4 regions of the Paenibacillus urinalis genome follow, and region 4 is predicted to be linked to each of the others. Evidence: riboswitches for the same ligand, from Rfam matches in the RefSeq annotation. Region 4 holds a riboswitch; each other region holds the start of a gene.
The links. Region 4 has a riboswitch for cyclic di-AMP ahead of PUW25_RS10700 (C40 family peptidase). Riboswitches for the same ligand answer to the same signal wherever they lie in the genome.
Positions count from the first base shown of each region.

Region 1: another riboswitch for cyclic di-AMP. It lies ahead of PUW25_RS02065 (hypothetical protein); the one in region 4 lies ahead of PUW25_RS10700 (C40 family peptidase).
Region 2: another riboswitch for cyclic di-AMP. It lies ahead of PUW25_RS27285 (C40 family peptidase); the one in region 4 lies ahead of PUW25_RS10700 (C40 family peptidase).
Region 3: another riboswitch for cyclic di-AMP. It lies ahead of ehuB (ectoine/hydroxyectoine ABC transporter substrate-binding protein EhuB); the one in region 4 lies ahead of PUW25_RS10700 (C40 family peptidase).

Region 1 is NZ_CP118108.1:441,120-448,499, forward strand. Features, by position in the region: gene PUW25_RS02050 (NAD(P)-dependent oxidoreductase) at 1-399, shown strand, start outside; gene PUW25_RS02055 (NAD(P)H-hydrate dehydratase) at 467-2,140, shown strand; gene PUW25_RS02060 (hypothetical protein) at 2,267-2,713, opposite strand; cyclic di-AMP (ydaO/yuaA leader) riboswitch at 3,078-3,255, shown strand; gene PUW25_RS02065 (hypothetical protein) at 3,390-3,785, shown strand; gene kdpF (K(+)-transporting ATPase subunit F) at 3,918-3,995, shown strand; gene kdpA (potassium-transporting ATPase subunit KdpA) at 4,068-5,738, shown strand; gene kdpB (potassium-transporting ATPase subunit KdpB) at 5,799-7,380, shown strand, end outside.
Region 2 is NZ_CP118110.1:167,414-174,793, forward strand. Features, by position in the region: gene PUW25_RS27255 (heavy metal translocating P-type ATPase) at 1-1,368, opposite strand, end outside; gene PUW25_RS27260 (copper ion binding protein) at 1,395-1,595, opposite strand; gene PUW25_RS27265 (response regulator transcription factor) at 1,913-2,605, shown strand; gene PUW25_RS27270 (YdhK family protein) at 2,663-3,256, opposite strand; gene PUW25_RS27275 (sensor histidine kinase) at 3,481-4,860, opposite strand; gene PUW25_RS27280 (four-helix bundle copper-binding protein) at 5,320-5,649, shown strand; cyclic di-AMP (ydaO/yuaA leader) riboswitch at 5,928-6,062, shown strand; gene PUW25_RS27285 (C40 family peptidase) at 6,068-6,547, shown strand; partial or broken gene PUW25_RS27290 (IS110 family RNA-guided transposase) at 7,006-7,380, shown strand, end outside.
Region 3 is NZ_CP118108.1:2,893,220-2,900,599, forward strand. Features, by position in the region: gene ehuA (ectoine/hydroxyectoine ABC transporter ATP-binding protein EhuA) at 1-544, opposite strand, end outside; gene ehuD (ectoine/hydroxyectoine ABC transporter permease subunit EhuD) at 628-1,290, opposite strand; gene ehuC (ectoine/hydroxyectoine ABC transporter permease subunit EhuC) at 1,293-1,946, opposite strand; gene ehuB (ectoine/hydroxyectoine ABC transporter substrate-binding protein EhuB) at 1,948-2,847, opposite strand; cyclic di-AMP (ydaO/yuaA leader) riboswitch at 3,135-3,278, opposite strand; gene PUW25_RS13380 (glycoside hydrolase family 5 protein) at 3,604-4,806, opposite strand; gene PUW25_RS13385 (Gfo/Idh/MocA family protein) at 5,112-6,263, opposite strand; gene PUW25_RS13390 (AraC family transcriptional regulator) at 6,429-7,313, shown strand; gene PUW25_RS13395 (pentapeptide repeat-containing protein) at 7,335-7,380, opposite strand, start outside.
Region 4 is NZ_CP118108.1:2,294,377-2,301,756, forward strand. Features, by position in the region: gene PUW25_RS10680 (DUF1836 domain-containing protein) at 1-465, shown strand, start outside; gene PUW25_RS10685 (cation:proton antiporter regulatory subunit) at 576-794, opposite strand; gene PUW25_RS10690 (glucose-1-phosphate adenylyltransferase) at 1,274-2,422, shown strand; gene glgD (glucose-1-phosphate adenylyltransferase subunit GlgD) at 2,448-3,548, shown strand; gene PUW25_RS10700 (C40 family peptidase) at 3,674-4,135, opposite strand; cyclic di-AMP (ydaO/yuaA leader) riboswitch at 4,142-4,279, opposite strand; gene PUW25_RS10705 (DUF11 domain-containing protein) at 4,620-6,314, opposite strand; gene PUW25_RS10710 (DUF7507 domain-containing protein) at 6,311-7,380, opposite strand, start outside.

The DNA.
Region 1 (7,380 bases), 1.9 Mb from region 4:
GAAGAGCTGGTCGAGGCGGCACGTTCCCTCGTAGAGGGCATTCGAAACAGTGGAGTCCAGCGTCTGCTCGTCGTTGGAGGAGCAGGCAGTCTGCTGACCGATAGCGGAGTTCCGCTGATGGAGACTCCGGAATTCCCGGAAGAGGTTAGACCGCTGGCGCTCGCACATCGGGATGCATTTCATATTTACGAGGAGTCCGACTTGGACTGGACTTATTTGAGTCCGGCAGCAACGATCGAACCTGGACGCCGTACAGGCAATTTCCGAATTGGCACAGATCGTCTGATCCTGGATGAAGCAGGGCAGAGCCGTATATCGGTCGAAGATTATGCAGCGGCTATGGTGGATGAAGCGGATGATCCGTATTTCAGCGGGTCCCGATTTACCGTGGCTTATTAGAAGAGAATTCATCTTAGCGAGCGAGGGATCTATCTCTCGCTCTTTTTGATAGGAGGGGCTGGACAAGATGTATGTTGTAACCGCGAAGCAGATGCGTGAGCTTGATCACATCGTAATTGAGAAGATCGGCGTTCCTTCGGCAAGCCTGATGGAGAATGCAGGCAAGGCGCTCGCCGAAGAAGTGGTGAAGCTGTGCCGTGAAGAGCAGAATGGGCGAATAGAACGAGGAACACCGCGGGACCCGCTGCAGGAAGATGAGAATAACAATCGCAGGGCATTTGAGGAGTGGCGTGGTGTGAGAGGTACGATTCGTGCCGAGGAGACATTACGCATCAAAGACCGAAGCCAGGAACATTGGTTTATACTCATTGGAAAAGGAAATAACGGCGGAGATGGGCTCGTGTGTGCCCGGCATTTGCAAGAGGCGGGTATCAAAGTAACGATTGTTTATGCTGTTCCGCCTTCAGCACTGGAGCAGGATGCTGCACTTCAAAGAGACGCGGCAACGGCATATAGGATTCCGGCAGTCGTATATAGCGAGAAGGAGCCGCTGTCATTTCATGGCATTACCGGTATTGTAGATGCGCTGCTGGGTACTGGAAGCAACGGTGCGCCGCGCAAGGCTTATGCAGCCTTGATCCGTGAGGCTAATGAGAGCGGGCTCCCTATTGTCTCCGCTGATATTCCAAGCGGTTTAAATGCAGATACGGGAGAGCTCTATGAGCCTCATATCCGGGCAGAGATGACGGTGTGCTTCGGGTTGTTAAAACGCGGATTGACTCAGTATCCCGGTGCAGAGGCAGCAGGCCGCGTCAAAGTGCGATCCATTGGAATCCCTCCTAAGCTCGCAGCGGATCAGGGCATATCTGTACAAGTCCTTACAGAAGAAGTGCTGGAAGGGACGCTTGGAATGGATCTGGCGCTCCGAAGATCAGGCGAAGGGCATAAGGGAACCTATGGACATGTGCTGCTTACTGCCGGGACACTTGCCATGAGCGGGGCCGGGCTTCTGAGTGCACGTGCATCGCTCCGGTCAGGCTGCGGTCTTGCCACTTGGGCGCTGCCTTACGAGCTGATGCCGCATGTCATCGGCAAGGTGCCTGAGCTGATGCTCGCCGATGCGGTGAGCGGAAATGACGGGCTGTGGACGGAAGAGTCAGCAGAGCGAGTTATACAGCTCGCGGAGGGCAAGGATGTGCTGGCCATCGGGCCGGGACTTGGGCGCTTTGAAGGAGATACAGGGTGGCTTCGCCGCATTGTTGAAGCATGTGATGTACCTATTGTACTTGATGCTGATGCACTCAATATGGTCGCAGCAGGAGGGGAAGATTTCTTCTTGGGGATGAACCGGACTGCACCGCTCATTCTGACGCCGCATCCGGGGGAGATGGCTCGTTTGATGGGGATATCCACGAAGGACGTCCAGCGAGACCGGATCACCCATGCGGCGGCATATGCAGAGAAGACGGGCGTTATCCTTGTACTCAAGGGCTCGCGCACGGTCATTGCTGCTCCTTCAGGCAGCACCTATATTAACCTGACCGGACATCCCGGTATGGGAACCGGCGGTGCAGGGGACGTGCTGACCGGCATTATAGCGGGTCTATTGGCTCAGGGATGGAGCGCTGAGCAGGCAGCAGCATACGGTGTATATCTGCATGGACTCTCCGGAGAACGTGCTGCATACAAGCGGCATCATCCGGGAGGCATTATTGCCGGCGACATTATTGACGCATTGTAATACAGCGTATTGGCAAGGAGCCGCCGGTAAGGCGTCTGCACACAGATTTACAAGTCAAATTTAAGGACACGCAGAAGCGTGTCCTTTTTACGTTTAGTATTGGAGTAAATCTTGACGACCAGGAACTTAGAAGGAATAATACGTCAGCCCATACTCCATCAAAAAAGAACGAACGAGCAGTCTGGAACTGATAACAGGATGCAGCTCTTCATCCGCGTCCTGCATCATTTGCAGATCTGCGAGTGCTTCCTCGGCTATTCGGGTTCGTTCCATTCCCCATTCCTGTTCATGATCTGCAACGCAGAGCTTGGCCTGCTCCACGGTCAGCTCCTTCAGGATGGCAAACACAGAGATCCATGGAATCAGATCCCCGGGAGCACTCTCCTGTGGCAGCTCAAATTCAGCAAAGCCGTGTGCTGTCCCGCAGGTTATTTTAAACAATCCGCAGTAATGATATTTCTCCTCTGTCAAATAAGGAAGCCGGCGTGAATCATAGCGTATGATTTCCATCGAGCTGATCGCATCCGTTGTATAAGCAGGTACTGAATTATTCCCCATATAGGCGAGTGCCACGAGTATTCATCCTCCATTAATCATCCTCATTATTATGTTGATCATCATATAGCAAATGTCACAGACGAGTAAAATGATCCTTGTTCTAAAAAAACCGGTTTTTCAGCAAATCGGACGAAATGGATGAAAGTAAGCGGTTAATTAAGGGCCAATCTCGACCGATCGGACCTATATCTATCGTTGTCAGCTTCTTGCGCAAAAAGCAAGGAAAGTGGAGTTAGAGAGAGGAACGAAGAGGAAAATAAAGATAACAATCCGCTATGCGAAGTCAATGATTCGAAATTCGTCTTATATGAGGAGCGGACTTTCTTTACAGCACATTCGGTCAGGATTATGATTCTTGGCATAAAAGCTTTCGCCATACAATTTCATACCGCTTAATCCTTTGATGAATGAAAAGGAGCGGGGGAACCAGTGAGGTTTGCTATGCAGGCTTCGAGGGGTGAATCCTGAAGAGCACACCATATGTGCTTAGTACAGGTAGGGCGACTCTCACGCCCGAATCCGACAGCTAACCTCGTCAGCGTATCTAGAGAGACTTTCTTATATCCGAGCTCTTAAGTGGCAGCGGCTTGTTCCCGCCTGCCTACGAATAAGAAGCTGCGCGAGAGAGATTTCTCTTGCTCGGCTTCTTTTTATTGCCGGATGAAGGGAGAAACAGGAGGGGAATGCACAAATGTCCGTTGATGACGATGACGTCATAATTGTTGCAGCTGGGGGTAAGCCGGGCAGATCCTTTATAAAGACCCTGCTCATGAAGGGTTTGCCGTTTGCCATCTTGGTCAGCTCTGAGCATGAGCGTAAAGAAATGCAAAGGCTCTATGTGGAACCGGTCATTCAAGTGGATTCTTTCGAACAGGCACCTGAGCCCCCTGATTTCCACGTAGGTCACGTATTTCTGTTCGAGGAGAGTCTGCCCGTGTGCTGTAAGTACATCCAAGTCTGCCGGTCATGGACCTGTAAGCCAATCTATGTCATTACAGAGCGAAGCAAGCCGCGGCTCATCTACAGAGGGCTTGGTGCAACACATGTCATCTACAGCCGCGGCAGCGACTGCTCTTTCTTACTCTAAACCGGAATCGGGAGGTGCTAAACCAATGCTGGATTTTATCATGATCGTATTGATCAGCTTGTTGACGCTTATTTCAATCGGAGTTATCAAAGGCTCAGACTTAATCACCTCGGAAGGGAGTGAACAAAAATGATGTGGGTGCTGCTTGCTATTGCAGCTGCTGTATTCATTTATTTGGTCTACGCACTGCTTAACCCAGAGAAATTTTGAGACAGAACAAAGAACTAGATTCATTTAACAATGAATAAACGACATTCACTAACAGGAGGCTGATAAGTCGATATGTTAACCGTTATATCCATCTGTGTGACCCTCGCGGTCGTGCTCCTGCTGGCTCGCCCTGCAGGTCTATATATTGCAAGTGCATTCCGTTATGAACCAACCCGGATCGATCCGTGGTTCAAATGGATAGAGAGACCCCTCTATGCTGTCAGCGGCATCAAGGAGACGAATCAAACCTGGAAGCAGTACGCAGCTTCCTTTGTCATCAGTAACACGGTCATGATTGTACTCGTCTATCTGATCTTTCGGATACAGGCCCATCTGCCGCTGAATCCAAGCGGTGTAGCAGGTATGGAGCCGACGCTTGCTTTTAATACGTCGATTAGCTTCATGACCAATACGAATCTGCAGCATTACAGCGGGGAATCTGGTCTCAGCTATTTATCACAGATGATCGCCATTGTGTTCATGATGTTTACTGCTCCGGCCTCGGCCTTTGCGGTGGCGATCGCATTTATTAGAGGACTTACAGGCAAGCCGCTCGGTAACTTCTTCGTAGATGTCGTGCGAAGTATAACAAGGGTATTGCTTCCTGTCGCTATTGTCTCCGCTATTCTGTTTATTGCTGCTGGTGTTCCACAGACGTTAAAAGCAACAGCAGCCGTAACGACGCTTGAGGGTGGTGTTCAGGAAATTGCGAGAGGTCCAGTAGGTTCCTTCCTGTCCATTAAACAGGTGGGGAATAACGGCGGTGGATTTTTCGGAGTAAACTCGGCTCATCCGTTTGAGAATCCTAATGGATTCACGAACCTGCTGCAGATGGTGCTGATGCTTCTGTTCCCGGTCTCCCTGCCCTTCGCATATGGCAAGATGGTGGGGAACAAGAAGCAAGGGCGTGTCCTGTTCGTCTCGATGGCGATCATGTTTCTCGTGCTGATGGGGGTATCACTTGGTGCTGAAACGAACGGTAACCCTGCGATGGAGGCTGTAGGAGTTCAGCAGGAAGGCGGCAGTATGGAGGGGAAGGAAGCCCGCTTCGGTGTGGCCTTGTCATCTCTGTATTCGGTCGTAACGACCGCTTCCGAGACAGGAGCAGTTAACACGATGCATGATACGCTGACACCGCTTGGCGGTCTTGTCACTTTGGCTAATATGATGCTGAACACGGTGTTCGGCGGTATGGGAGCCGGCTTCCTGAATGTGCTCATGTACGCACTCATTGCTGTCTTTTTATCCGGTCTGATGGTGGGACGCACTCCGGAATTTCTCGGCAAGAAGCTGGAAGGCAAAGAGATTAAGCTGATTGCAATCAGCCTGCTGATTCAGCCGCTGCTTATTCTGGCTCCTACAGCTTTGGCACTGTTCACCAATGCGGACACGATATCGAATCCCGGATACCATGGTCTGTCGCAGGTGCTGTATGAGTACACTTCATCGGCTGCCAATAATGGCTCCGGATTTGAAGGCTTAGGAGATGCTACACCGTTCTGGAACATTTCGACCGGAATTGTCATGTACTTGGGCAGATATCTGTCGATTGTACTGCTGCTTGCGGTTGCAGGATCACTGGCTGTGAAGAAGAGCATCCCTGTGAGCTCAGGTACATTTAGGACGGACACCTATTTGTTTGCCGCGGTCTTTGTCGGTACCGTGCTGATTGTAGGGGCACTAACTTATCTCCCGGCGATGGTGCTTGGACCGATCGTAGAGCATTTGACGCTGAGCAGATAGTGTAGGGACGATTTTCATAAAAAAGTTGAAGCTCTTATTTGAATGGAGGAACGATCGTCAATGGGACAAAAGAAATCAATGCTGAACAAGAAGCTCGTGCAGAGAGCGATGCTTGAAGCTGTCTATAAATTGAACCCGAAGTTAATGCTGCAAAATCCGATCATGTTCGTCGTCGAAGTGGGTATGGTGATCACGTTTCTGTTGACCCTGTTTCCGAATCTTCTCGGTACGGATGGCTCACGGGGATTTAATCTGACCGTCACAGTGATCCTGCTGATTACTGTCTGGTTCGCCAATTTTGCGGAGGCGCTTGCTGAGGGCCGGGGGAAGGCACAGGCCGATAGTCTGAAGCAGACCAAGCAGGACATTTCAGCAAACAAGGTGGCTGGCGATCACATCAAGGTGGTCTCCTCCTCAGAGCTCCGTAAAGGCGATGTCGTATTTGTAAGAGAAGGTGAGCTGATACCGGGTGATGGTGAGGTTATTGAAGGACTTGCTTCCGTCGATGAATCGGCGATTACGGGAGAGTCGGCACCGGTCATTAAGGAGGCTGGCGGAGATTTCAGCTCGGTGACAGGCGGCACAAGGGTTGTCAGTGACCAGATCAAGGTCCGGATTACGAGTGACCCGGGAGAGTCGTTCCTTGACCGGATGATCTCCCTGGTGGAAGGTGCCAAGCGGCAGAAGACACCGAATGAAATCGCGTTAAACACCGTACTGATGAGCCTTACGATTATTTTCCTGCTCGTTGTTGTTACGCTTCCGTTTTATGCGGGTTATCTGGAAATCCAGCTGGAAATCCCAATCCTTATCGCTTTGCTGGTTTGTCTGATTCCGACGACCATCGGCGGTCTGCTGTCTGCTATTGGGATTGCAGGTATGGACCGAGTTACTCAGTTTAATGTGCTGGCGATGTCTGGTAAGGCAGTTGAAGCTTCTGGGGATGTGAGCACCATTATATTGGATAAGACGGGGACGATCACTTATGGGAACCGAATGGCAAGTGAATTTGTGCCGGTTGGAGAAGAGACACAGCAATCGCTAGTGTACTGGTCGGCTGTCAGCTCAGTCAAGGATGAGACGCCGGAAGGGCGATCGGTGCTGGAGCTCATGAAGAAGATGTCGATTACGATGGATGAAAATGCGGCCGAAGGGGAGTTCGTACCTTTTAGGGCGGAGACAAGAATGAGTGGGCTGGATCTTCCTGATGGAAGACGGGTACGAAAGGGCGCAGTGGATTCTATTAAAAAATGGGTGAAGGAGCAAGGAGGCAGCATCCCGTCGAACCTTGATACGAACAGTGATGCCATTGCAACAGCCGGTGGGACCCCGCTCGCAGTTGCAGTCGACAGTAAAATCTACGGACTGATCTATCTGAAGGATACGGTCAAGCCGGGGATGAAGGAGCGCTTTGATCAGATGCGTGAGATGGGGATCAAGACCATCATGTGTACAGGTGACAATCCGCTGACCGCAGCAACCATCGCCAGAGAGGCCGGAGTGGATGATTACATTGCGGAAAGTACCCCAGAGGATAAGATTGCGGTGATTCGACGAGAGCAGGCGGAAGGCAAGCTCGTCGCGATGACTGGAGACGGAACGAATGACGCACCGGCCTTGGCCCAAGCGGATGTAGGGATAG
Region 2 (7,380 bases), on a different replicon from region 4:
CGCAATTGCCTTTTCTAAAGATCCGGCAAAATCACTTGGAGTTATAAAGAAGTACCAAATTAAGAAGGCCAACACTGCGATACCAACAACGATTGGGACGAAAATGCCCGAGATCTTGTCGGCAATTCGTTGAATAGGAGCTTTCGAACCTTGAGCTTCCTCTACGACTTTCACGATCTGAGCTAATGCAGTTTCTTTGCCAACTTTCGTTGCTCGAACCCGAAGCATACCCTTTTTGTTAATCGTCGCTCCAATTACCGCATCGCCGGGTTTCTTTTCGACAGGTATGCTTTCTCCCGTCAACATGGATTCATCTATTGAAGATTCACCTTCAATGACTTCACCATCTACAGGCACTTTGTTTCCAGGACGTACAAGGATGATATCACCAACCAAAACCTCGTCTACTGGCATTGTTAATTCCTGGCCATCACGAATAACTAGAGCTGTCTTTGCCTGAAGTCCCATCAAGGATTTAATAGCTTCTGAAGTGCGTCCTTTAGCTTGGGCTTCAAACAATTTACCCATGACAACCAATGTAATGAGAACCGCACTTGTCTCAAAATACAAAGAAGGACCATGATGCATATCGCTGCCGCTTAAGTACCAATCCATTGTTAAATATAAACTGTAAAAATAAGCTGCAGAAGTACCTAGCGAGATTAGTACATCCATATTCGCACTGCCGTTACGAAGAGCTTTATAGGCGCCAACGTAAAAATGCCAACCTATATAAAATTGCACTGGTGTTGCAAGTATTAATTGAAACCATGGATTCATAAAGATCTCCGGCATGTAAATCCAGGATGTGAAGGAGAAATGGGCAACCATACTCCACAACAACGGCAATGATAGGATTGCTGAGATGAGTAACCGCTGTTTCTGACGCTTAGTTTCTTTTTCCCGGTGATCTTCAGCAGATTCGTTTTCATTCATTAAGATGGCTTTGTAGCCTAGCTGGTTGACTTTGTTTTGCATATCAGAAACTGATATTTCATCAGGAGAATACTCAACCCGTGCCGACTCTAAAGCAAAATTGACGGTTGCATTCGTTACGCCGGGCAACTTTCCTAGACCTTTCTCTATCCGGTTGGCACAGGCAGCACAGGTCATACCCTCAAGCTGAAATTGAGCGACTTCGCTTACCGTTTCGTAACCCAACTTACGGATGGTTTGCTCAAAATTCTCAATACTTATTTTAGTAGGATCATAATTAACACTTGCTTTTTCCAAAGCAAAGTTGACGTTTGCTGAAGTCACACCATCAAGTTTGCTCAATCCTTTTTCAATGCGATTTGCGCAGGCGGCACAAGTCATGCCGCTCACCCGCAAAGTTGTTTGTTTTATTGGAGTTGAACTTGTTTCCAATGTACTCACTCTCCGTCCATTAAAATTCACATAACATCATATCCTTGTTCTTCAATGGTTTCTTTAATTTGATCTAATGTTGTATTATCTTCGTTATAGGTTATCTCCACAGTATTGCTGTTCAAATCCACCTTTCCAGATACCCCTATACTTTTCAGTGCACCTTCGATGGAGTTCACACAATGCTGACAGCTCATTCCCTCAACTTGCAAAGTCATATTTTTCATTTAAAATTCTCCCTTCAATATCATTTTTTATAGTGTTTCCCTATAGATAAAATTAAATGAGTTTATATACCCCCCCACCGTATATAAAACCCCTTTTTAAAGGGCCTTGTTGAATGGGCCCTATATTACATAAATCACTTCTGTTTCAATTTACTATACCCCCAGGGGGTATGTCAAGACAAAAAGTTCAAATTTTCCAAAACTAGGTATCTGTTGATTTTAAGGCTTGAAGTTGTATCATTAGATCCTATAACATAAAAGATACTTCGTTATTTAAACATCTATTTCAATACAAAACACGAGGAGTAAATAGAATTATGATTACAGTATTAATAATAGACGATGAACAGAGAATGCTTGATCTATTGTCGCTTTATCTTACCCCCCTAGGGTATAAATGTATCAAAGTAAACTCAGCTGTAGATGCATTGATTTATTTGGAATCAAATCAAGTAGACATAATTTTATTAGATATAATGATGCCAGATATGAATGGTTGGGAAGCATGCGAAAAAATCAGAAAAACTTCGAACATTCCAATCATTATGCTTACCGCTCGCAGTGAAAAATCTGATATTGTAAAGGGTTTAAAGATCGGTGCTGACGATTATGTAATGAAGCCATTTGATGATACTGAATTGGTCGCAAGGATAGAAGCCGTACTTCGAAGGGGAAAGACTGAAGAAGAAATAAATGAGTTATCCTTTAAAGGCTTATCCTTAATAAAAGATTCGTTTGAAGCCCTTTATAAGAATATAAAGATTGAATTAACCCCCAAAGAGTTCTATATGGTCGATCTCTTCCTCAATAATCAAAACAGAGTTTTCTCAAGAGAACATCTAATCAGTAAGATTTGGGGATATGATGTTTTTATTGATGATCGTACCATTGATTCTCACGTTCGAAATATAAGAAAAAAACTTAGAGATGTAGATTTTCCTGCTGATGATTATTTACACACTGTATGGGGGGTAGGGTATAAATGGACAAGTGATAAAAATCAATCTTAGAATATAAAAGGCAGAAGAAGGCTTGTACGATGCTCTCTTCTGCTTTTTTAAGACAAATCACTTAGCAGCTGGTGCTAACTCATTTTCTGTTACCCATTTATGATTCTTAACTTCTTCGCCACCTGTAGTAGGGGTAAAATCAATCATATACACTGTTGTTCTTTCAGCAGAGTCAATTTTAACAGTCGCCCCCTTCATACCTTCCATATGAGAAGCTTCTGTTTGTACTTCATCCCCAGGCGCTAATGGTTCTTCACCTGCATCAACTAGTTCTTCATGAATTACCCATTTATGATTTTCTACGGGTTCTCCACCTGTAGTCGGGGTATAAGAAATCGCATAGGCTGTAGTATCATAAGCACCAACAATAGTTGCTTCAGCGCCTTTCATTCCCTCCATATGCCCTTCTTTAATAATAGCTTTAGTACCGACAGGATACTTAGGATTCTCTGCTTCCTTTAGATTCTCTGGTACTTCTCCTGAAGTCGAATGATTCATCTCAGAGTGATCCATCCCTGTATTTTCTTCTGTACCTTGATTCATGTCCGCATTTTCATTTTGATTTTCATCATTAGCGCCACCACACGCAGAAAGCATAAGCGCTGTGATTAGTGTAATAATACCGATCATCAATTTTTTGTTTTTGAACATAATTAATTCCTCCTTTATTTACACTCACTATAACCACTAAATTTGCAGAAAATATGGAGCAGTCAGACATATAAACCTTACAGACGACACATTTTAATCGTACAAATTCCAAAGTCATTTTAAATATTTCCTGGAAGGTGAACTTAATATACATAAAAAGTTATTTTGAAATAAGAATTTGCTTCTCAAAAATTAAGAAAAGAGCACTAGCAAAGTGCTCTTCTCTAATATTCCTTTTCTAAATACACTTCAAATCTTGTTCCTTTCCCTGCCTCACTAGATACACGAATAGATCCATTGTGTAACTCAACCAACATTTTCGTTATGGCAAGTCCTAGACCGGTTCCTCCATGTTCTCTCGACCTTGATTTCTCGACCCGGTAAAATCTTTCAAATAAGAAGGGGAGTTCTTCTTTTGAAATCCCTGATCCCGTATCTGTAACTGAAATACATACCATAGTATTATTAACTTGCTGTGCTGATATTTCTATAGAGCCCTCCTTCGTATACCGAATGGAGTTATCCAATAAGTTCAAAAAGATTTGTTCAAGTCGACCAGGATCACCATTAACTATCAACGCTAGGTCAATATGATTTTTAATTGTTATCCCTTTGTTCTCCGCTCTCATAGACACTTTACTGACAACTTGTTCTATAATTTTATTGATACATACCGCATCTTTATATATTGTCAATTTACCTTCTTCCATCTTGGATAAATCGAATAAATCAATAATCAAGCGATTAAGCCGTTTAGCTTCCTGTGATATGATGTCTAAGTATTTTTTCATATCTTCTTCAGTCTCATAAAGTCCCTTTGATATTACGTTTGCATAACCTTCAAGGTACATAATTGGCGTTTTAAGTTCGTGTGAGATATTAGCAAAAAACTCAGTACGTGTATCTTGATATCGTTGCAAGTCTTTTGCAAGATCATTTATTGCAGCTGCTAATGAACCAATTTCATCCCTAGTACTCACTTCTACTCTACTATCAAGATGACCAGCAGCTATTTTTCTAGTAGCTTTCTCCATCTGAACCAAAGGTCCAGACATCTTTCTTGATAAAAAAAATGAAACACCCACCGCTATGATAAAACCGATCAATCCAGTTAAACATAAGAGCTGTCTTACCTCCAGTATAGAGGAATTAACGATATCAAGTGAAGAAATCACAAGAACTCCACCCCCAATATCCAACAATGGTTTACCAGAGATTAGGTAGGATTCTCCATTCTCAGTACTATAGTTTATCATTAATGATTCTCCGTTAAGTAATCTATTGATTTCAGTTGCGGTAATGAAATTTACATGATGATTAGAGGCCTTACTTGATTTTCCTAATAATTCTCCTTGCCTATCTAAAACAAAGATCTCCACCTTCGAAAATTCTGCCATAGTGGATATCAAATCCGTAGGTATGCTCTTACTAGAATGTACCATTTCGACAAAATGGGATGACATTTCGGCCACATCTTGTTCTGATTTTTGATAATACATATTCGAAAAGATTTTATCAACGACAAATCCCAAGGAAAGCAGAACCGTTAACAGCAGAGATACGATAATAATTCCTAATTTAAAAGCTATTCGATTCATTCTCATATGTGACCACCGTTCTGTTAGTTATGTCTAAATCTATGACACTTATAATTCTCTGATATATGGAGTAGTGAGTGTCTCAGAAATACTATTGTGACCTCGTAACCAACGATCACCTTATAACCCAACATTATTCCTCCATTAGGAGGTTTATATTATTATACGCCTGAAATTTGAATATTTTGTGCATAAACACGACTAATCTATTTAAAGTTCTTAGTTCCGGCTATGGTAGAGAAATAGCTTTTCAAAGTGATTTTTATGCTTCAAGCTGATCATTAATCATCTTAGCTTTTGAAAAGATATCGAGAATTTTTTTTATTTTGACTCATTATCTCCATATATTCTGCACATTTTTGGTTTATTGAAATACAAGGCCTTGAGGAATCTGGTATGTATCGAGGACTAATTGTAAATAGTAATTACGTATGTAAAGAATTAATCACTGAAAGGAGAATGGAAATGTCACATGAACAGTATAAACAATGTATAGAGGAATGCTTACGATGTATGGTGACTTGTAATCACTGCTATGATGCTTGTTTAAAAGAAGAAGACACTAAAATGATGGCAGAATGTATCCGTTTAGATCGGCTTTGTGCTGACATCTGCTCTTTTGCTGCAACAGCAATGAGCAGTAATTCACCATTTATCAAAGAAATTTGCTCATTGTGTGCTGAGATTTGCCAAGCATGTGGTGATGAGTGCAAAAAACATAATCATGACCATTGTCAAAAATGTGCGGAAGCTTGTTTTAAATGTGCAGATGTATGTCGTAACATGGCTGCATAACATTAAAACTACTTTTATAACCGCTCCCAGTAACTGGGGCGGTTATTTTTGATTACAGCTGAAACAGTTTCTGATTATTAAAAAAGACATATCTATTACAAATTTGTTATGGTTATATGTCACAAAATTTGATGAACTTTTTTTAGTCTGTCAATTTTTATTTAAAATCTCGATATGTTAGATAAAAATCCTTATCAAATCATAAGAAGCAACAAATTTTAAAGGTTATAATTGACAAGTCTCGATTTATACACTACAGTGATTAGTGTTACAATATTTTAATTATTTTGCCGAATTTTAATCTATTAAAAACGGGGGAACCACACTGGGTGAATTGTTCAAAATAGTGTTATATATAGGTAACCTTCTACCGAACCCTTAAGCTAACTCCGTAGGCATCGAAGGGAGAATATTATACTTGAAAAAAATTATTATGTCTCTATTAGGGGCTGTTATTATTATTTCTTCTGGAACCACAAGTGCATTTGCTAATGACCAATCAAAATTACAATCAGAAGTTAGCCAAGTGGTAGGAACACCTTATAAATGGGGTGGAACGTCCGTAGCAAGTGGCTTTGATTGCTCCGGCTTCATATTGTACATATTTGATAAATTCAATCAAAAACTTCCTAGAACTTCGGCTGCTCAAGCCAAAACAGGTACTGCGGTAGCAAAAAGCAACTTAAGAACGGGAGATTTGGTTTTCTTCAATACGAGTGGAAAAGGAATATCTCATGCAGGGATCTACATAGGGGATGGACAATTTGCTCATTCCTCGAGCAGTAAAGGAGTAAGAGTAAGTAAACTTTCGGAAACATACTACAAGGAACGGTACGTTACAGCTAGAAGAACAATTAGTGATAAGAATTTTTCTAAGATGGTTGATGACTCTCATTAAAGAGGGAAGGACAAGCTACTTCACAGCACTTTGTTAATGATTCTAAACATCTTCTACTTTGAAGTAGAAGATGTTTTTTTATTTATCTTTCACTGTGGTTTATGTAAGGATTAAAAAAATATATACTCCTAGGTAACAAGTCCGCCTTATCTGTTGGAAGTTTGACTTAAACTTAAACTATTTTTAATTTAATTTTGTTAAACTAATCTGCCCGTTCGTATTATGAGGTCACCAGATCTTTCTGGTCGACCTCTTTTTTGTTTGGTCGTAAGATAGCGGTAGCCGGGGATCGAGCGTATCTGCCCGTGGGACTTGGATCCCGAGAGCTATTCTGTTCATCCCCCCTACTTGTTCAACCATGGTTAGGCTGGTTGGGACGTTGATCCCGTATCACATGCGATAGTGTGGAAAACAAGAAGGTTAGGGGTTACCGGTGAATATACTTTGGGAGTGATGTCATGAATCCAGTCATTGGTTTGGATGTGTCCAAGGGAGAGAGCCATGCACAAGCTTTTTTAGACCGCGGAGAAGCTCATGGGAAGATCTTTAGATTTAATCATGATCTAGAGGGATTATCGGCTTTTCTTAATTATGTTAGAGCGGTAGAATCAGTTGCAGGCATAAGCCCTTGTATTGTGATGGAGGCAACAGGTCATTATCATAGCCCTGTTGTTCAGTTTCTGGATGAGCACCAGTATCTATACATCGTCATTAATCCGTTAATCTCATATGAAGCTAAAAAGACTAATTTGAGACGCGTCAAGACGGATGCTGCTGATGCCTATCAACTTGGGGCCCTGTTCTATAAAGAAGAATTCGAACCCATCAAAAAA
Region 3 (7,380 bases), 600 kb from region 4:
GGTCGAGAGCTGAGGTAACTTCGTCAAATACCATTACTTTTGGCCGCATGACTAGTGCCCTTGCTATCGCCACTCGCTGCTTTTGGCCACCTGACAAGCTTGCAGGGTACATCTTTAACTTATCAGCAAGACCTACCTTACCAAGCATAGAAATGGCTCTTTCCTCGGCCTCCGCTTTAGATAAACCAAGCACCTTTCTTGGAGCTTCTGTTACATTGCGAAGTACGTTCATATGTGGAAACAGATTGAAATGTTGAAAAATCATACCGACATTACAGCGCATTTTGTGAAGATGCTTTTCATTCGCCCGAATGATCCGTCCTTTATCCTCCATGTGCCATAGCAGTTCGCCGTCAACCTCAATGGTTCCTTGGGTTGGCTCTTCAAGCGTCATGAGCATTCGCCCCAATGTGGTTTTACCTGAACCACTTGGTCCAATGACAGCCACTTTTTCACCAGGTCTTATTTCCAGGTCAATGCCCTTCAGCACTTCCACATCTCCGAAGGATTTGGTTACACCGCTATATTTCACGATCGGGTTCATTTCGGTATTTGTCGTACCCCCTCGTACTGTGCTTAAATCAGTACCTTTCAGAATGACTGAGCTCACACATGTAGCCTCCTTTTTTATTTTCCTCGTTGCAGATTAAGTCTTTTCTCTACTTGCTGCACCAGCAAAGACGAAACATAGCTAATGATCAAGAACAATATGCCAACAAGTGTATAAGGTTCAAATGCCCGAAACGACTCGGACACGATGTTTTTGGCTGTCAGCATCAGCTCAACTACTGTGATCGCACTCAGAATCGGTGTTTCTTTAAACATGACAATTAAGTAATTGCCCAATACCGGGATAATGGGAGGAATCGCCTGAGGTAAAATAATGGTGCGCCAGGTTTGTGCCTTTGTATAGTTCAGTGCAGTCGCTGCTTCCCATTGCCCCTTATCCACTGCTTCAATACCTGATCTGTACACTTCTGATAAATAAGTGCTGTAGTGAAGGCCAAGTCCGATTACGCCTGCATAGAACGCAGGAATGGATAAATTCGTGATCAACGGCAGGCTGTAGTATAGGAAGAAGACCTGCACCAGTAATGGTGTGTTTCTTACAAATTCAATAATTCCTTTGGTGATCAGCGAGATCGGTTTGAATTTGCTTCGAGCAGCAAAGGCGAGGAGAAGCCCCACAATTAGTGCCAGGACAAAGGCGCAAAGCGTAATCCATACCGTCATTTGGAGAGCACCAATCAGTTCCGGCAAAATTTCAACGACATAATTCCAATCCCACATGCTTACAACCTCCCCGCTGTCAGTTTACGCTCTAGCTGTCTGACTCCCATTGAAACGAGCGTAGTGATGACAAAATACATGAGGAGCAGCAGAATAAGGATCTCCGTTGTCCAGGAAATGTAATTGTTGCGTAGAACCATCGCCTGATATGTCAAATCCGCCATCGTAATGAAATATACAAGTGAAGTCGACTTGATGAGCTCCACAAGCTGATTACCGAACGGAGGGAGCATCTGCATGGAGGCTTGGGGGAGAATAACGTTCCACAACCGCAGGCCAGGCTTCATATTTAATGCTGTTGCTGCCTCCCATTGTCCTTTCGGTACCGAGAGTACAGCACTTCGAACAATCTCTGATCCGTATGCACCATAATTAAGTCCTACAGCAAGGATGGCAGCCAACATTTTTGGAAGCTCGATCCCGATGAACGGAAGTGCAAAATATAGCCAGAATAACTGAACAAGAAGTGAAGTTCCTCGAAATATCTCAACGTATATCGTAGTAAGAGTGCGAACGATCCATAGTTTAGACAAGCGGCAGAGCCCAGCCGCAAAGGCTACGATTAGAGCCAGAATTGCTGAAAAGAAAGCGACCGTTATTGTAATTTCTGCCCCTTTCAGCAGGGTTGGGAGAAAATCAAGCCATGAACTTGGCATGTTATTCTCCGCATAGGGCTGCAGCTGTCATTTCGCCTGGAAGCTCTTCTTCAGTAAATCCAAATTCCTGCAAAATTTCTAACAGCTCACCCGACTCCTTCATTTTTGTAAGCTCAGCATTGTATGCTTCTTGAAATTCCGTATCCGCCTGACGAAATGCTGTCGCTCCATACCCGCGGACACTCTCACCATCAATGACAGGCTGCTTGAAACCTTCAACACGTTCAATCTGATCATCGCTCGCGGACTCCAGCATAGCGGTAAGCGACGGACCTGTCATGGTGATCGCCTGTACTCTGTCTGCTTGCAAAGCACTAATAGCTGAGGCTTGATCGGGAACCTGAACAATACGGTCAGAAGGAACTCCCGACTCTTCCATATAACCAATTTCTACAGCTCCTGTCATAACTGCTACTTTGGCATTATCATCTGCCGCAATATCTTCATAGCTGGTTAGGTTAAGGGGATTCCCTTGTTTTACCGCGAGCGACTCCCCAATGCTGTATTCCGGATCTGCAAATAATACAGCTGAACAGCGATTAGGATTAATAAACATACCTGCCGTAATCATGTCAAAACGATCTGCTTGAAGACCCGCGATTAAAGAACCAAACTCTGTAAGCTCGCCCTTCATCTCTTTTACACCTAGTCTTTCTAGGATAACTTTTGCAATCTCGACGGCTTCGCCCGTTAGCTCTCCATTTTCGTCTTTATAGGCGTAAGGCTTCTCGTTAGCAAATCCCACCGTGATATATCCCTGATCAATCGCTTGATCAAGGGTGCTTCCTTTTTCCCCACATGCTGTCAATGACAATACCAAAACAGTTAACAATACAAGAATAACGCCCTTCTTCAAACATCCCACAACCTTTCCACGTTCTGTAATCTTGATAAATGGCATAGCAAAATTAACCTAGTATATATATGTTTTTACTAGGATATTAAACATCAAAAAGTCACGAGTCAGTATGAAAACAAGCCCCAAACAAGTCCTTTTGATTTACTTGTACTCACCTAACTGACATTTTATGAGTTTCTTTCGTTTTTTCTCATGATCCCCCCTTGTAAAATTAAAAAATGACCGCCTATCCAGGGAACAAGACATAGCTCCGCCAGCAGGGGTCAAAATGAAGAAAAAGGCCCCCTTAGAATTAAAAAGGGCCTTTTGTGATGATATGCATTATGTATACAAGACCCATCCACTGCTGACGAGGTTAGCTGACGGACTCGGGTAAGATGGTACCCTACACTCGAATTCAAGTGATTCGCCCCATTAATACTGGTTCCCCCGCTTTCCAGATTCTGTATCTGAAAACTAAGCGTGATTCCATGATAAAGGGATGTTCTGGAAATGTCAAACCGATTTTATTGATTTTTTGGAAGAAACTCCGTGTTTTTTGCAATATACAACTGTTTTTATCCCACGTTATACTATTTCAACAAATGAATACAAACCCACATTATTCCTTTGTTTGTTAGGTCATAAGCAGTATAATCAGCCATACAAGTGCAGTAACAGAATTAAATCATCAATACATAAACTATATAATTTTGTGTTGCAGTGACTCGTGACTAGGTATGTAAATGTATAAAGCCAAAAACGGCCTGTCCCCTATTACGGGAACACGCCGCTTGTACGATTAAACGCATCGCTTAATTATTGCATACCTTGCATGATGGCATTAATGATGCCTTGCTGGGTAACGGTATTATTCGAGCGGTTAAACAGAGCAAATCCATGCTGTCCGTTATGACCATTGTCCCAATAAACCGGAACCGATTTGTATTTCTTAGAGGTTGCTGCTACCGCTTTGGCAAAAGCTTGACGGTAAACGTTATTAGTAGAATCATACGCCGTTTTATCGATAGAGCCGAATTCACCAATGACAACCGGATAGCCTTGGGTTACAAACTTATCATGCATCGCTTTGATTTGCGATTCCAGATAGTCCTCTTGTCCCCAAGTGGATTTCTTAGAAGGATTCGTTGCCGTTGCACCCCACTGTGTAATATTGCCGGATTCCTCACCTGCAAAATCCCATGGAGAGTAATAGTGCGCCGAGATCATGATTCTCTTCTCCGAGCTTGGAATAGCGGAAGATCTGAAATTATCCGTCGGAAGAACGAAGCCATAATTACCTACCGTGTAATCAATGTTGGTATTCCAGCCTGGAATCAAGAGCCATCTGGCATTGTTATTGCCTCCGGTCTTGCGGACCGTATCCACAAAGATTTGATTGTAGGCGTTCAGATTTGCGTAATATGCTGCATTCGGATTGCCGTAAGTACCATCAAATACTTCGTTCATTGATTCAAAAATAAGACGCTCATTATAGCTGCTGAATTTAGTAGCAATTTGCTGCCAAACCTTTTGGTATTTTTCCTTAATGGCAGCTTGATTACTTCCATTCACCAACAGCCATCCGCCAGGTACGGAATTGTATCCATCCCCATGAATATTAATAATGACATACATGCCTTCGTTGTAAGCATAGTCAACCACCGTTTTGATTCGGTTCAACCAAGCTTCGTTGATTGTATAGTTGGGAGCGCTTCCAATATGATTAAGATACGATACAGGGATTCGAATGGTTTTGAAACCGGCAGCCTTTACCTTTTGAATCAGCTGCGGTGTAATGACTGGATTGCCCCAAGCGGTCTCATTCGGGGTGCCGTTTACTGTTGCTTCAAGCTGATTGCCTAAATTCCAACCCGCACCCATCTCAGGTACAATTTGCGAAGCTGACAAAGACCTGAAGTTAGCTGCGGATGCGCGTGTGCTCCAACCTGTAAGGACAACGGTCACTAGTAATACAAGAGCTAAGCTGAGAACGCCAAATTTCTTCATTTGTGCAAGCATAACGAATCCTCCGTTTATCATATTTTGTTTTAACAAGTGATTCATTTAACAACCTTTAATATAACTTTCAGTTGCAATATTTTCCTCCTCCCCCTAACAATTAAACAAACAAAATATAGTTGTAACACTAACAGAATAACATAATTATGGAAGCGCGTAAATATGGTATTTCGATAGTTTCTTACAAATATTTCATTCGTTCAAAGGCGTACACCACGATGCAACAAAAAAGCCGCTGAATCAGCGGCTTTACGAAAGGATCGTCAATGAAATTTATGATTCACCTCATCTATTATTGGATTTAACTATTCCAATGACGTACCTGTAGTAATCTCTTGATCAGCGAAATTATCGATATGACCACTTTTTTCATAGAAATGAATGGCATGCTGTTTGACGCCTGCTTGCGTATAGAATGAATCCCCCGCAGCCAGCGGAAGACTAACGATCTCTCCTGTACTGGCCGCTGTATAAATAGCCATGATCATTTCCAAGGTCGTACGTCCGCTAACTCCGTCAATCAATGGGGGTTCGCCTGTCTCAATAGCACGCAGGACATTATCAATTTGAGCAGCATGCCCCTCATACGGCAGATCAGGCAGACGCTCATAAGCTTGTTGCAGCTGTTCTTCGAGCTCGGCATTCTTTTCAGGGAAACCGTTCGACTTCGAAGAGGAAGCGTATATTTTCCAAGGGGCCGAAATTCGAGCATGCCTTCCTTGAAAAATAAACTGCTGCTCTTCACCATGATGCACAACCGAGCTGGTGATCTGTCCGAGTGCCCCATTCGGAAAACGAAGCATCGCAATCGATAGATCTTCCACCTCCGCATTGTCATGGGAAACATTGCTCATGAATGCTTGAACCTGACTCGGACGTCCCATCATCCAGAGCAAGGCGTCAATATGATGAACCGCATGGTTCAGCGTACATCCGCCTCCTTCCTTCTCCCAGGTACCACGCCACCAGAGATCATAGTAACAGTGACCGCGCCACCAGAAGGAATCCACTTGAGCATGCAGGATGGGTCCTGCAAGCCCGGTGTCCAGCATCTTTTTAAGCTTCATGATTGGATTGGTGAACCGGTTTTGAGCCACCACTGACAATACTTTACCGCTCTTCTGGGCGGCTTCGATCATGAGATCACATTCCTCCAGCGATGAAGCCATGGGCTTTTCCACCAGAACATGAATTCCCGCATTCAGAAAATCGATCGCTGTCCGTGCATGCTCATATGGAGGTAGACAGATGGAGACGAGATCAATTCCGTCATGAAGCAGTTCTTTGTAATCGCTGACAACTTTAGCGCCCAGTCCATACTCCTCTTTCTTTGCTTCAGCCTTGTCAGGATATATATCACATAAGGCTGCTATTTGACAGCGATCCTTAAACTGTAAAAAACCATCAATATGAGCTCTGGAAATGGCCCCAGCACCAATAATCGCAACCTTTTGCATTGCACATCCTCCCTTTACCTAACGTTGTCCTCAACCATGATCATACCTCAACAAGAGTATTCATTGTGATGCTGTAATGTGGATAAAATAACGCTATATTGCGGTTTTGTAAAAGGTTCGATATATTGGTAGCATTGAAGATACATGCTGGGAGGATGATGCAATATGCGATATGATCTTCATCATTTTAATGAAAAGAATCTGCATTTCGCGTACAGACGCAAAAGTATTAATAATGAACATAGGGAAACATTTCACTCTCATCTGGGCATCGAGCTGCTATTCATCCACGATGGGCGCGGTACGATGATCGTAAATAACCGAAGCTATGAGATTAAACCCGGCATGCTCTGTATATTTCAGCCTTATCAGCTTCATCATCTAACATTGGATTATTCAAATGATCAATGTTTTGAAAGATCCATGGCTATTTTTGAACCCAGTCTGTATGATTCCTATTTCGAAAAATGGCCTGTGCTTCACGCTTTTTTTAAACATATTTGTCAAGGTAATCTGCCCTTTCCCTGCCTGTATGACGTTGACGATCAGCAAATCCTCATTCACCAATTCAAATCCTTCCAAGAGCGTATCCCTAATATAGACGAGTCCAATCGCTCAGAGGAGGTTTCACTCTTTCTTGTCAACTTGTTCCATTTAATTCATCCCCTGTGGATTGAACGGGAAGGTAATTCGGCAATTCTTCCTGTTAAGCGCAAAAACCACCAGGTGGAAAAAATATTAAGCTGGATCGAAAAAAACTATCATACTCCTTATCGTTTGGACGACTTAGCCGCTTCCTTACACCTCTCTTCTTACCACCTTGCTCACTTATTCAAAGAAGCAGCCGGAGTCAGCATTTCTCAATACATTGCGGCTCGCAGAATACATCAGTCTGTTCAATTGTTAACAACGACAAACAAGCCGATCCTGGTCATTGCAGAGGAAATCGGCTTAATGAATGTGTCGTATTTTTGCAAATTATTTAAAGACTATATGGGTGTTACACCGCTCCAGTATCGTAAAAGATGGATTAATCATCCGTTTAATTGAAAGTAATGAATCCAACTCCGCCTAAGATTTTGCCAGCCAATGAGCAGGGAATTTCAAATAACGGGGT
Region 4 (7,380 bases):
TCTATTACATCGATGCAAAACTGGGTGAAACGAGACTTCAAAGAATATCTCTCATCTCCAAAAATCGGTAAAAAGTATTCCATCAATCAAGCCTCATTATTATTCATGATTGATGATCTTAAATCCGTGCTTGATTTTGATTCTATACGTCATTTGTTTGAAGGGGTTTTTAACCAGCCGGAGCGGGAAGATGATGATCTGATTAGTCCACTGCAACTGTACAGCACCTATGCTCTACTGTTTGAACAGCTAGATGGTCAATTTGAACAAACGCTCCATAAGGGTAAGTCAGTGGAGGAAGAAATACGTTCGGCAGCGAGCAGAATGGCGGGACAATTTACCCATTTGTCTGAGAAACAGCATCTGATCGTTCGAAATATTTTGTTCATTGCCACATTATCGATCCAGACGACTTATCTGTATTCTCTGTCCAGACGTTATTTGAATGCCACCTTATTTTTATAAGAAAGAATTACTCATTAATCCCCAAGGATACAAAAAAAGACAGTCCTCGTACAAAAGACGCAGCTCTGTACACGACTGTCTGATTTTTTGGTCGTTTGATTATGGGTTAATTACCTTTCATTCCACCCGCCAATAATACTCGAGAGCAGCATACACTCCTCATCCTCCAGCTCGGCAATAAAGATGAGGCTCTCGTGATCCTCTGGATCGGAACAGTAAATTTCACGGCGTCCATCCTCATGATGGACAATGATGAAATTGGAACCTGCTTTCGTCTCCAATTGATACTTCATCCCTACACCGGGCAATTCAGATTTGAGAAGTTCCATGGGAATAATCCCCTTTCTTAGCGTTAATTCTTATTATAGTTCATACACTCAAAGCCGTATTTTACTATCTGCGAACATGTAATGCAAGCCCAACGCATAATATTTTTAGTAAAAATAAAAATATGTCTAAAGTCGACATATCCTGAGGAGATTAGGGGCAAAACGTCATAAACCTCTGTTTGTCAAGAGCTATTGCAATTGTTTATAATAAAAATAGAAATAAATTCATTTCGTAATGCCTATTCATGTGTTATGAAATAGAATCAAATGTGTAAATATTCTTAAGCTTCTTCACTCACGTTTATTTAAACCTCATGCACCTGCACCAAGTGTTTACCGCCATGTACCACTTCTTCAGTATTTACATCATTTCTTACCTTCTTCACAAACAGACATACATACATTACAACTTCATACCCGCATATTCACTTCATAAGAAGCAGCTACAATGACTCATACCATCCTGAGGAGGCTCTTCCATGAACAAAAAAGAAGTGGTGGCCATGTTGCTGGCCGGAGGACAAGGTAAACGTTTGAAGGGTCTGACCAAAACTTTAGCCAAGCCTGCGGTTTATTTTGGAGGAACCTATCGTATTATTGATTTTCCACTTAGTAATTGTGCCAATTCCGGAATCGATACTGTCGGTGTACTGACTCAGTATGAGCCGCTCATCCTTCATTCCTATGTCGGTATTGGGAGTGATTGGGACCTTAACCGCCGTAAAGGTGGAGTATTTGTCCTTCCTCCGCACGAACGTGAAGGGAGTAACAGCTGGTATCGGGGAACAGCCGATGCGATTTATCGTAATATCCATTTTGTTGATCAGTTTGATCCTGAGCATGTGCTTATATTGTCAGGTGATCATATCTACAAGATGAACTACGATGCCATGCTGCAGTACCATAAGGAGCGGGACTCGGATTGTACGATATCCGTCATTGACGTTCCATTATCTGAGGCAAGTCGATTTGGACTGCTAAATACGAACGATAATTACGAAATCTTCGAATTTGAAGAAAAACCGGCTATGCCGCGCAGCACGCTTGCTTCGATGGGGGTGTACTTGTTCAAATGGACGGTACTCCGCCAGCATTTGCTCGAAAGCGAGCAGGATCCGAATTCTACATATGATTTTGGTAAAGATATTATTCCTCTTCTGCTCCGCAATGAGAAAAGGCTGTTTGCATACCCATTTGACGGATATTGGAAGGATGTAGGTACCGTCCAAAGTTTGTGGGAGGCGAATATGGACCTCTTGGTTGACGATCCACCATTAAATTTGAATGATCCGAACTGGCGGATATTTTCCCGTAATCCTAATGAACCTGCATGCTACATCTCGAAGGATGCGAAAGTGCGCAGCAGTATCGTGAATGAAGGCTGTGTAGTGCACGGTAATGTGAACCGGTCTGTATTATTCTATGGCGTTGAGGTTGGAGAGGGAAGCGAAATTACAGATTCGGTGATCATGCCTAAGGTGAAGATTGGGAAGAACGTCAAGATCCATAAAGCGATCGTGAGCGAAAATATGATCATCAGAGACGGCTCTACAATAGGTGGAGAGGATCAGGATGAAATATTGCTCGTTGATGAAGCTTACAGACCTCATACCTATGGTTTGAAATAATATGAACAGGGACGGTGGCCGATATATGCAACAGCTCATGGGTGTAGTGAATTTGGATCATGAACTCGATTTAATGAACGAATTAACATATTTTCGCTGCGGCGCAGCCGTTCCATTTGCAGGCAGGTATCGTTTAATTGATTTTGTCCTGTCCAATATGATGCATTCCGGAGTTCATAACATCGCTTTATTCGTCCGTCGTAAATATCGATCCCTGATGGATCATTTAGGGGAAGGTGCGCCTTGGGATTTGGATCGCAAGCATGGAGGACTGTTCATATTGCCGCCGGATTGGAATGACCCCACCGACAGATCCAAAGGGGATTTGCAGCATTTTCATAACAATCGTGATTTTTTCCTAAGAGGGTCTGGAACACATATTATTCATACCGGCAGCCAGCATCTCTACACAGTTGATTACAGAGAGATGTTTAATTACCATTTGGAAACACAAGCTGACATCACATTACTGTATAAAAGAGCAGATGAAATCCTCCCCGAATATGAATCAAGCATCCGGATGGATGTGGATAACGGCTGGGTCACCGGGATGCATGGGGAAGGTGGACATCCTAATATTTATTTGGGTGCATTTATTATAGAGAAGCAGTTATTTCTGAAATTAATAGATCATTGTATTGCTCACGGCCATAATCATTTTTTCCGAGATGGAATACAGAACAACCTGGCCAATCTCAAAATTGCAGCTTATGCCTATACTGGATATCATGCCGTGATTAACTCCGTAGACAGCTATTACCGCAACAGCCTGGAGCTGCTTCAGCAGGAACAGTACAACAAGCTGTTTAAATATCATGAGGTGCATACCAAGATTAAGTATGAGCCGCCAACGCGTTATTTGGAACAGGCGGAAGTCCATAATTCCTTAATTGCGAATGGATGCGTTATTGGGGGAACGGTGGAGAACAGTATCATTTTCAGAGGGGTCAAGATACATAACGGGGCACAGATCCACAACTCAATTATTATGCAGAAATGTGTAATTGAGGAGAATGCAGTGCTTGAGAACGTGATATTGGATAAGGATGTACACTTATCTGTAGATCGCCGGCTGATTGGTGATGCCAAGAAGCCTTATGTCATTGCGAAGAGCAGCCAAATCTAAACATAATGCTTCAAGTCGGCTGTGACAAATACAACAGAAGGTCCAGGAATTATTCCTGGACCTTCTGTTATTGATTTTATAGGATTACACTATTTGATTGAACGATAATAAATCGGGTAATGTAATTATAATCCAGCTCTCTCAGCAGAGGCCGGGCTCAGCATTCTTTTGGCGCCGTAATATTTGGAGCTCCAGTAGCCTTTGTTGATCGGTGTAATGGCAATTCCTTTGGAAGAGGTAGCGGACACAAATTGATTGTTGCCCAGGTAAATTCCCACATGAGAAACACCGGATCCGCTGGTATTAAAGAAGACAAGATCTCCCTTTACAAGCTCGGATTTCTTGATAGCCTGTCCTTTATGAAATTGCTGTTTAGAGCTATGAGGCAGATTCACGCCAAGCTGCTTATATACATATCGAGTAAACCCAGAGCAATCGAACCCTGATAGAGTAGAACCGCCAAATTGGTACGGTATGCCTACGGTATTGTTAACTGTTTTAGATAGAATAGAAGCGGATGCTTCTGTAACTCCTGCGGAGAATAATAGAGCGAACCCTAGTGCCGCTGCTGTTAGTGTCTTTTTCAAAGTAAATAATACTCCTTCCAATGCCTGCGAGGTTAGCTAAGGATTCGGTTGAAGGTTCCCTATGATCACTTTAATATTGATCAATTCACCCATAAATGGTCGGGTCCCCCGCTTCTTGGTGCGAGAATTCGGCAGTTATCAGTCATACACCTAATGATTTCGACAACGAAAGTGACATTAATGATTACGAAATTGTTACTTTATCTACTTTTGGATTTTATCATTCACTGGTATATTTATCAACTCTCTTTTCCGAAGTTTGGCATAGTTTTTTCGTTGTTGTGTAAAATAAATCGTGAAGTGCTCGTTAAACCGAAGGTATAGGAACTTTAGAAGGTGTTCATTCGTTCATAAATTTCTAACAAACTTGTCATTAGTTTTTGTCGAATTTAGTAGAATGAAGAGTTAAGTATCATCCAAGAATAGAAAATCCCTCACTTCCAGGAATGAAGTGAGGGATTTTTATATATTGAATATGATATTTCTATTCATCATGCTGCTCGATTACAATGATATATTCGTTCGTATGAACTTCCAGCGTATATTCCTTGTTCTCAAACAAATAAGTAAATAATACAGTAACGTACCCTTTTAACAAATCGGATGGCAGAAGTCCTTCGATATTCACACGAACGATATATTCAATCTCTGCATATTGTCCCGGCTCAAGAACCCCTATGATGAGTATCCCGTCTATCAAATCTTGTATTGAGAAGGGCTTTATGGTCCCATCCTGGAAGTGCAAGATTCCCCTCATAAGCGCTGTACCCGGTGGAATGAGACCTCGCAGCGATAGAGCTGCTGCAAGATTTCCCGTATTGCGAACCAAGATTCGTATGGTGACATCATCACCCCGCTCAACCCGGACAGGCTGTGAAGTGAGCTCCGCCTGAATAACAGGTGCAAGAAATAATACCTGGACCTCTGTCTCCTCACGAAGCGAGACCGTTCTGCTATCGGTCAGTCGATACGTAAACTGGAGAGCTGCTTGATTGATCAGATTCATCTGCGTAATTCGAGAATAGGGGGTGAAGGATACAAGGGCTCGGTACGAAATAACCGTTCTGGATCGAGGAAACAAAGTACCCAGTCTTATACCTAGCACTGGATTTGCATTGTGAACCTCGACCCCGTTAATTTGAACCGAATAATCCTCGAAGATCAAACCTTGTGGAAAATTCATATAGTAAACGGCCTCAATCGGGAGATCTCCCTCATTCCTTATTTCAGCGGTAAACTGAACAGCGCCTCCATAGGTGACTTGCTCCGGCATGACCGTTACGACCATGTTCACGACGGGCTCAACCGGGGAGAGTATGACCTCATTGGAACCGGTTTGAACAGGCAGCCCGTCAGAGGAGTAAGTGACGAATACTTCACTGGATAAGGGACGACTAACGCTGAGCACACGAACTTGGTATGTCAGCTGTACAACCTCCCCAGGATTAATGACGGGAAGTATAAAGCCTTGAACAGGATCAAGACCCGGGGAGATAATACCGTTAAGTATCACACTCCCCGGTACAAAGCTCAATCCTGCAGAGAGCATTACGCTCAATCTCGCATTGATCACGGGTACGGAGCCTGTATTTTGAATCGTTACTGTAAAAGTAATCACATCTCCAACAAAGGTTTGCAATGTGTTTGCACGCTGAGATATGGTGAGCTGGGCATTCGCAAGTGCGATTCGTACACCGTTAGAAGTAACCTCCCTCGTGATGGTTCGACCATCTAAAGTTTGAAAAGTATATGCTGCGCTCGCCACGTTGTAGAGCTCGTTAGAAGGAGGAATGCTGGTGACAATGGCTTGAAAACTGATATTTACCCCTGAGCTGCTGGCAACGATACCTATATTTAGAGGGGAAGTTACGTCTACACCCGGAAGAGGCTGCCCATTACGAATCACACTATTAGCTATAAATTGCATCCCTTCCGGAATTGCATCTCTCACAGTTATCTCTGCATCGGCGTTTCCCGTGTTAGCGATGTTCAGCTCGTAAGTGATGATGCTGCCTAGTGCTGCTTGTGTAACGGAAGCTGATTTCTGAAGCGTAATTACCGGGCCTGTTAAGGGAATGCTCACCAGATTGGAATATGCTACCCCATCTGAAGCTCCCGATATAAAGGTAACCGACGTTTGGTTCTGAAGACGGCGCCCCTGGTTCGGATCAAGGCTCATATCATGACAACCTGCACTTGGAAAGTAACCGTGACAGAGGTACCTTCTTCAATCGTTCCAACATTAATGCCCGAATTCGGATTGGCTGAAGGTCTTGGTACTCCGTCTACGGTAACACTGCCGGTGACAAAAACCGTGCCAACCGGTACAGGGTCAACCATGATGACATTGTTCACTTCAGTGATTCCGTTGTTGGTAATAACGACTGTATACGTGATGACATCTCCGACGACAGCATCAATTGCAGGGGAGCTCTTCACTACAGATACATCTGGCGATGATACGGGAATAACCAGCACATTGGAGCTGACGGTACCGTATATTACACGTCCATCTGGCGGTGAGTACGTATAATTACCGGTTGCTTGATTGACTAACTGCTGAGGATTCGGCAGCGTATCAACGACAACTTGAAGTGTAACGGTAATGGCTACACTGCTTCCAGGCTGAACCAGCCCGACAGGGATGCCAGTGCCCGGATTAGCTCCCGGTTGAGGAACTCCATTAATAAGTACGCTGTTCGGAACGAGCACGGTACCTGTTGGCAGGTCATCAAACAAGACCATATCTCCCGGCAGGTTGCCGTTGTTCGTCAAGCTTAGGAAATATACAATCGTATCGCCAACGGTTGCGTTAGACGAGCTTGCCGTTTTGACGAGATTAAAGATTGGCTGATAGATCGCAGTTGAAACCGTATTCGAATAGGAAGCTCCCGTAAAGGTTCCGGTTGTAAAGCTGATCGATGATTGGTTCTCAATCGTATAAGGCGCTGGGGGCAACGCATTGATACTGACAGCAAAAGTAACGGTTGCTGATGCCCCGGGTGCAAGCGTACCGATGCTGATTCCTCCTGCAGGATTTGCATTCGGCTGAGTAACGCCATTGATTGTCACACTGCCGGGAACGAAGCTGCTCTGGGACGGAAGTACATCAGATAGAACCGCGTTAGTGACGTTCGTAATCCCGTTATTGGTAATTACTATGCTGTAAGTAATGGTGTCTCCTACCACTGCCGTAGGAACCGAGACGCTCTTGACTAAGGTAACGTTCGGTGAAGAGACCGGAA